One region of the Mesorhizobium sp. B2-5-11 genome, then DNA from elsewhere that is predicted to be linked to it. Evidence: predicted binding sites of a transcription regulator. Region 1 holds the regulator's gene; the other holds the start of a gene.

Region 1 (4,178 bases):
TCGAGGTCAAGGGCCTCAATTTCTACTATGGCCAGTCGAAGGCGCTGAAGGATATCAGCCTGTCGCTGCCCGAGCGCAGCGTCACCGCCTTCATCGGGCCTTCGGGCTGCGGGAAGTCGACGCTGCTGCGCGTCTTCAACCGCATCTACGAGCTTTACCCGAGGCAGAGCGCCGAGGGCCAGGTGCTGCTCGACGGCCAGAATATCCTCGACCGCTCGCAGGATCTCAACCTGCTCAGGACCAAGATCGGCATGGTGTTCCAGAAGCCGACGCCGTTCCCGATGTCGATCTACGAGAACATCGCCTTCGGCGTCAGGCTCTATGAGAAGCTCAGCAAGGCGGAGATGGACGGCCGTGTCGAGCAGGCGCTGAAGCGCGCGGCACTGTGGAGCGAGGTCAAGGACAAGCTCAACGCCAGCGGCCTCAGCCTTTCGGGCGGCCAGCAGCAGCGCCTCTGCATCGCCCGCACGGTGGCGGTGAAGCCGGAGGTCATCCTGCTCGACGAGCCTGCCTCGGCGCTCGATCCGCTGTCGACCGCCAAGATCGAGGAGCTGATCGACGAGTTGCAGGCCGATTATACGATCGTCATCGTCACCCACAACATGCAGCAGGCGGCGCGCGTGTCGAAGCAGACCGCCTTCATGTATCTGGGCGAGCTGGTCGAGTTCGACCGCACCGAGAAGATCTTCACGTCGCCCCGCGAGAAGCGCACGCAGGACTATATCACCGGCCGCTTCGGCTGATCCCAGGCATACGAGGACCAAGATCATGGCCGAACACACAGTCGCAGCCTTTGACGAAGATCTCGGACAGATCAGCAGGCTGATCCGCGACATGGGCGATCTCGCCTCATCGATGGTCGGCGGCGCGACCAAGGCGCTCCTGAATTCCGACAACGCGCTCGCCCAGAGCGTCGTCTCCGACGACGCGATCATGGATGCGCGCCAGCGCGAACTCGACGACCGCGCCATCACCCTGATCGCCAAGCGGCAGCCCATGGCGGACGATCTGCGCCATGTCGTCGGCTCGATCCGCATGGCGGGCGATCTCGAACGCATCGGCGATCTCGCCAAGAACATCGCCAAGCGCGTCGGCACCGTCGGCCTTGCCGCCACGCCGCGCGACCTGTCGCACTCCATCGACGCCATGGCGCAGCTTGTGCTGATCCAGGTGCAAGGCGTGATCGAGGAGTATGCGGCGCGCGATGCCGCGGCACTTGCGAAGCTGCGCGCCGACGATGAACGCATCGACGTCAAATACACGTCGGTCTTCCGCGAGCTGCTGACCTACATGATGGAGGATCCGCGCAACATCACCGCCTGCACGCATCTTTTGTTCTGCGCCAAGAATCTCGAGCGCATCGGCGATCACGTGACCAACATTGCCGAAAATGCCTATTATGTGCTGACCGGCACGCAATTGCCCGCCAATCGCCCGAAGCAGGACGAGACGGCGATGTCGGCGCCAGCGGCTTGACGGCAGGGGTGACCAGTCGATGATCGCGCCACGCATCATGGTGGTGGAGGACGAGGAGCCGCTGGGTGTGCTGCTCCGTTACAATCTGGAATCGGAGGGTTATCAGGTAGAGGTGGTGACGCGCGGCGACGAAGCCGAGATCCGCTTGCAGGAGAATGTCCCTGACCTTCTTGTGCTCGACTGGATGGTGCCGGCGGTTTCCGGCATCGAGCTCTGCCGCCGTCTCCGGATGCGGCCCGAGACCGAGCGGCTGCCGATCATCATGCTGACGGCGCGCGGCGAGGAAAGCGACCGGGTGCGCGGTCTCTCCACCGGCGCCGACGACTATCTGGTCAAGCCGTTCTCAACGCCGGAATTCATGGCACGCGTCAAGGCGCTGCTGCGCCGCGCCAAGCCCGAAGTTCTGTCCAGCGTGCTCAAGGTTGGCGACATCGTGCTCGACCGTGAATCGCACCGGGTCTACCGCAAGAAAAGCGAGATCCGGCTCGGGCCGACCGAGTTCCGCCTGCTCGAATTCATGATGCGACATCCCGGCCGCGTGTTCTCGCGCAGCCAACTGCTCGACAATGTCTGGGGCGAAACGATCTATATCGACGAGCGCACCGTGGACGTGCATGTCGGCCGGCTGCGCAAGGCGGTCAACAATGGCCGCATGCCTGACGTGATCCGCACCATTCGGGGCGCGGGGTATGCGATTCGCGAAGACTAGGGATATGTCACGCAACGTTCTCGCCCACGCCTGATTTCGCCTGTGCCCCCGGCGCGAAAATCTCCTGGTCGACGAAGGTCAGCGCGCGCATGGCGCAGCCCTCGCGGATCAGTGGCAGTTCGTTCGGCTCGGTGTCGAAGGAAATCGATTTCGAGTGCTGGCCGCCGGCGGTCTGGGCAATGGCCTCGCGCAGAGCCGGCTCGATCAGGTCGAAGGCGGCGGCGCTGACGCCGACCATGGCGACCGGCGCCGGATCGATCAGCGCGAACAGGCTGCCAAGGCCGTAACCCAGCGCCTCGCCGGCCTTGCGGTAGGCTTCGCGCTCCGGCCCGTCCTTTTCGCGCGCCGAGGCCGCCAGGGTGCGCATGTCGGCGTCGCTGACGTCGACGGGCTCGGTGTCCTCGCCAAGCTGCCTCGCGTTGCGCCAGATGGCATAGTTGCCGGCATAGGCCTCGACGCAGCCGCGCCGCCCGCAGCGGCAGAGCGCCCCGCCGGGGCGATGGATCATGTGGCCGAACTCGCCTCCGGATGAATGGGTGCCGGTGAACAGTTCACCCTTCAGCACCAAGCCCATGCCGATGCCGTGCGACAAAAGGATGGCGATGAAGTCGTCGCGGTAGCGCTGGGGATCGCGCCAGCGCAGCGCCACCGCCATCATGTTGCAATCGTTCTCCATGGTGGCGGGAATGCCGAACTCGGCCTCCAGTATGTCGGCGAAGGCGATGTCGGTCTGCGGCGTGATCGGCGACCACAGCATGGTGCGCGCATCCGTGTCGGTGATGCCCTGGATCGCCAGCGCGATACGGGCGATGCTGCCGACGTCGAGGTCGGGATCCTCGAACCGCCGCCTGACGATGGCCACGCATTCGCCGATCAGCGCCTCGCGCGACAGGGTGAGCGTGTCCAGCCGGCGCTGCTCTTCAGATATCACCTGGCCGGCATAGTCGATGACGGCGACGGAGAGAAAATTCAGCGACAGCACCACGGTCATCACCGCCGCGGCTTCAGGGTTGAGGCTGAGGCCGACCTGCGGCCGGCCGCGTTTCAGCGCACCGGCCTCGCTCGGCTTGCTCTGCGCCAGGATGCCTTCGCCAATCAGGTCGGAGGAGATCGCCGATATGGTGGAATGGCTGAGCCCGGTGGTCGCGGCAATCTCGGTGCGCGAGGGCTGCCCGGCACGGCGCACGGCCGCGATCACCATCGCCCGGTTGCGTCGGCGCAAATCGTCGTGGCGGATTCCGACCGACATGTTTCTCGCATCCTCCCCGTCGCCGCGTTCTCTCCCCAGGATCCCGACGACCGTCAAATACTGGCAGAACCGGCCTTGGCTGTCATTATTTATTCCGGAGCTCGAAAAAAATTCACGAGGACATCAAAATACATCAGAATCGACGTTGACAGCGTTCCGACGATGGACCAGTGTTTTTTCGAGGCTCGAAAAAATAGAGCCTTGTGCCGGCCTACGGGCCTGTTTGGTCGCGCCATACGCGGCGCAGGGAGGATTAAGATGAAGAGATTCACAGCCGCCATCCTGGCGGGTGTCGCCATGTCGCTGACGCTCGCGTCGGTCGCGCAGGCGAAGGACAAGGTCATCGGCGTTTCCTGGTCGAACTTCCAGGAAGAGCGCTGGAAGACCGACGAGGCCGCCATGAAGAAGGCGATCGAAGCCGCCGGCGACAAGTATATTTCCGCCGACGCCCAGTCCAATCCCGGCAAGCAGCTCACCGACGTCGAGAGCCTGATCTCCCAGGGCGCCAATTCGCTGATCATCCTGGCGCAGGACGCCTCCGCCATCGGCCCGGCGGTGCAGAAGGCGCTCGACGAAGGCATTCCGGTCGTCGGCTATGACCGCCTGATCGAGAACAAGGACGTCTTCTATCTGACCTTCGACAACAAGGAAGTCGGCCGCATGCAGGCCCGCGAAGTGTTCAAGGTGAAGCCGGAAGGCAACTACGTCTTCATCAAGGGCTCGGGTGCCGATCCGAATGCCGAT
Region 2 (4,178 bases), on a different contig from region 1:
GCCCTTGAACTGATTGACCATCTGGCATTCGGTAACGCGCGCGGTACCGAGCGGCACCGCGAAAGGCAGTTCGGGCACGTCGAGCTCCAGCTCGACCTCGCCGATGCGGATCTCGCCGACGAAGGGATGGTTGCGGGCATAGCCGCGCTGCGTGGAATAGCCGAGCGCCAGCAGGAAGCCCTCGTCGCCGCGCGACAGCGCCTGCAGGCGGATGTCGCGAGCCATCGGGAACTCCTGCGGCTCGCGGGTGATGTCGCCGGGGACATGGTCCTGCGGCATGTCTCCGTCCGGCTCGATCAGCCCATCGCGAGCGAGGATCGCCGAGACGCGCGGCATTGCCTGCGCTTCCGTCTCGCGCCGCAAGGGCGCGGCGACATCGGCGCCGGCGGCAAGCTCGGGATCGAGCAGCCGGTGCGTGTAGTCGAAGGTGGGCCCAAGCAACTGGCCGCCGGGCAGGTCCTTGTAGGTCGCCGAAACGCGGCGTTCGACCAGCATGGTGGCGGTGTCGATGGCATTTGTATAGCCAAAGCGCGGCAGCGTGGTGCGGTAGGCCCGCACCAGGAAGATCGCCTCGATCATGTCGCCGCGCGCCTGCACGATAGCGAGTGCGGCGAGTTCGCGATCGTAAAGCGAGCCTTCGCTCATCACCCGGTCGACGCCGAGCGCCAGCTGTTCGACGATCTGGTCGAGGCGCAGTGCCGGTACCGAGCGGTCACCGCGCCGACGGTCAGCGAGCAGGCTGTGGGCGTTGGCGATCGCGGCTTCGCCGCCTTTTACCGCAACATACATCGCTAGGCCTCCGTCGTCTTGATGCGTGTCGTACGCGGCAGGCAGGCGAGGCTGTCATGTGCCGCCAGGATGATGTCGACGCCGCGCGGAAAGCGGTTGATGTTCTGCTTCCACTGCTCGATGAAATGACGCGGCATGCGGGCCGGCGCGATCGTCGCCGTCTTCTCGATGCCAGGACCTTCGAGCAGCAGCGGCGTGCCTGACGTGAGATCGCCGACCTGCAGGATCAATGTTGTCGAGCGGTCGGGATAGTCCTGCGTGCCTTGCGAGAAACCGTCGAGTGCCATCATCTCGGCCGGCGAGGCCACAAAGGCGAAATGCGCGTCGGCCGGGGTGTTGGCCAGCGGCGCGCCGCTGTGAAAGCCGAGCCAGGACATGACCGCTGCCGAGGCGTGCAGGGCCGGGTCCAGCCAGAGCGGCGTGTCGTTGTCGCACAATGCCAGCGCAACCGCGCCCGATATCGCCGAAAGCGGCGCCGGCGGGCGGGCCAGGGCCGGCAAGGATTGCACGCTGCCCGGCCGCGCCATTGCGTCCATGACGGCGCGAAACACCGTCTGGGCGTTGAACACCGGATCGGCGAACCCGCCCTCGATCGATTGCGCTGCGATATCCATCAATCTTCTCCGCGAACCATGGTGAAGAAATCCACCTTTGTTGCCGCCGTTTCGGCGCGGCGCTTTTCTCGTGCCGTGGTCAAGGCAGCCCGCAGCGGCCCGAGAAGGCCCGTTTCGACCGTCTGTCGATGAGCGGGGTCCTGCCACAGCGCGTCCGCGATGGCCGCCAGCTTCGCCTTCTGCTTGTCGCGGCCGAGCGCATAGCAATGGCCGACCTGTCCGGACGTCAGGCGCACGGTGGCACGGGTCACGGTAGCCTCGCCGACATTGAACGGCGCGCCGCCGCCGCCGATGCGGCCGCGCATGGTAACCAGGCCGGTCTCGGGACCGCGCAGCAGTTCGGCCTCGGCAGGCAGGCCGGATTCGTTCCAGAGGCGAACGATGTCGTCGCCGCTGGACTGCGCCAGGGTTGCCATGGCCGCCTTGCGTTCGGCCTGGTCGCGCGCTTCCTGTCCTCGCATCAGCAACATCCTTGCTTCTAATTTGTCTATTGATATAGACAACCATACGAATTATATCCATTACCTAACGCGAGTCCATGACGGGTGCGTGACAGGGGCCGGCCAGGGGCGAAACCGTGAACGGAAAACACGTGGCTGACGGTATCGAGCGGCGCAGCGGCGTCTCGTTGTGGCGCCAGATCGCCGACCGAATCCTGCAATCGATCGCTGCCGGCGATTTTGCCGAGAATGCCGCGCTGCCGCCGGAGGTGGCGCTGGCCGAGCGCTATGGCGTCAACCGTCACACGGTGCGCAGCGCCATCGCGGCGCTCGTGCAAGACGGGGTACTGCGGGCCGAGCAGGGGCGCGGCACTTTCGTGCTGTCGCGCAAGCGGCTGTCCTATCCGATCGGCGCGCGCACGCGATTTTCAACCGGCTTGCAGGGCCAGGCGTCGGAGCGGCATATCGTGCTGCTGGCCTCATCGGTCGAGCCCGCCAGCCGGCGCGTCGCCGAAGCCCTGGGCGTTGCCAGGGGATCGGATGTGATTCGCCTGGAGACGCGCGGCGAGGCCGATGGGAAGCCGGTGTCGCGCGCTTCCGGCTGGTTCGACGCCAGGCGCTTCGCCGGCATCGATGTGGCCATGGCCGAGACCGGGTCGATCACCGCATCGCTCAAGCGTTTCGGCATAGACGATTATCTCAGGCAATCGACGGTGCTGTCGGCGCGTCACGCCGATGCTTCCGACCTTGCCGACCTCGATCTGCAGCCGGGCGGCATCGTGCTGGTCACGATGGCCGTCAACATGACGACGGACGGCCGGCCGATCCAATTCGCCGAGGCGCGCTTCCCGGCGGAGCGGGTGGAGCTGAAACTGTCGGCGCTGTAGGGCCTGTCGGCCTTATACTAACGCTGGTACCAGACCAGCTCGGTTGTCAGCGGCTTGGCGGTTTGGGGGTCGCCCTGCGCGGGGCGTGGTCAATACGGGCCGGGTTCACGATCTGCCAGCTTATGCCCCCACCTCGATCACGGCCTTGATCAGGCCGGATTTCTCATGCGCCCAGCGGGCGAGATCACGTGGCGTGTCGGCAAGCGTGGTGCGGTGGGTGACGAGCTTGGCCAGCGGCACGGCGCCATCGCGGATCGAAGCGGCGACGTGGTCAAAGTCGGCCCTCAAGGCATTGCGGCTGCCGACAAGCGTCATCTCGCGCTTGTGGAACTCGGGGTCGGAAAAGGCGATGTCGTCCTTCACGACGCTGACCAGCACCAATGTCCCGCCATGCGCGACATGAGCGAAGGCCGACTGCACCGAGCCGGTGTTCCCGGTGGCGTCGAAGACCACGTCGAAGCCTTCGCCTGATGTCGCTTCGCTGACCAGATCGGATGCCGCGCCGCGCGACCCGTCGAGGGTCTTGAAGCCGAGTTCATTGGCGGCGAAGCCGAGCCTTTCGCTGCTCATGTCGAGCAGCGTCACGTCGAGCCCGGCGATGCGGGCGAAGATGGCGGTGCCGAGCCCGATCGGTCCGGCGCCGATGACGAGCGTCCGTGCGCCGGGATCGGCACGCGAGCGCCGCACCGCATGGGCGCCGATGGCCAGGAACTCGACGGCCGCGGCATCGGCCAACGACAGGCCGTTGGCTGGATAGAGGTTTTGTTCCGGGATAAGGATCTGTTCGCACATGGCGCCGTCGCGATGCACGCCGAGCACTTCGATCCGGACACAGCAATTGGGTTTACCGTGCCGGCAGGCGATGCATTTGCCGCACGCCAGATAGGGATTGATGATGACCGGCTCGCCCGTGGCAAGACCAACGCCTTCGCCCGCCTCGACGATGGTCCCCGACACTTCATGGCCCATGATGCGGGGGTAGGCGAGGAAGGGATGCTTGCCCTCGAAGATGTGGTAGTCGGTGCCGCAGATGCCGACATGGCTGACCGCCACCAGCGCCCAGCCGGGAGGCGGCGAGCCAGCCGCGGGACGGTCTTCCACGACAAGGTCGCCGGGCGAACGGCAGACAACGGCTTTCATGCTTCAATCCAGTCGGTTCATGGAATCGTCGGCCGATTTTCGACCCGGCCGGCGATCGATTTTACTTGCCACCTCGGCGGCGCAGGCCGTCGAAGTAGACGATGACGATGATCAACATGCCGGTGATGACGCGCTGCCAGAACGTGTTGACGTTGAGCAGGTTGGCGCCGTTGTTGATGGTGGAGAGGATGAACGAGCCGATCAGCGGCCCGTGCACCGAACCGATAGCGCCGAACAACGACGTGCCGCCGATCACCGACGAGGCGATGGCTTGCAGCTCGTAGGTGTCGCCCTGCGTCGGATTGCCG

The links. Region 1 encodes PhoB, which activates phosphate uptake and scavenging genes when phosphate is short. Its sites were predicted from a motif close to TGTCATNNANCTGTCAT; they were not measured.
Region 2: phnF (phosphonate metabolism transcriptional regulator PhnF) is a predicted target of PhoB. The motif match lies at 1,942-1,958, and genes of this name have one in related genera.

What each region holds. Positions count from the first base shown of each region.
Region 1 is NZ_VFUK01000016.1:31,072-35,249, forward strand. It holds gene pstB (phosphate ABC transporter ATP-binding protein PstB) at 1-743, shown strand, start outside; gene phoU (phosphate signaling complex protein PhoU) at 769-1,476, shown strand; gene phoB (phosphate regulon transcriptional regulator PhoB) at 1,496-2,185, shown strand; gene FJ490_RS29835 (ROK family protein) at 2,193-3,434, opposite strand; gene xylF (D-xylose ABC transporter substrate-binding protein) at 3,693-4,178, shown strand, end outside.
Region 2 is NZ_VFUK01000008.1:55,115-59,292, forward strand. It holds gene FJ490_RS23245 (carbon-phosphorus lyase complex subunit PhnI) at 1-789, opposite strand, end outside; gene phnH (phosphonate C-P lyase system protein PhnH) at 792-1,403, opposite strand; gene phnG (phosphonate C-P lyase system protein PhnG) at 1,403-1,864, opposite strand; gene phnF (phosphonate metabolism transcriptional regulator PhnF) at 1,981-2,730, shown strand; gene FJ490_RS23265 (zinc-binding alcohol dehydrogenase family protein) at 2,851-3,870, opposite strand; gene FJ490_RS23270 (ABC transporter permease) at 3,932-4,178, opposite strand, start outside.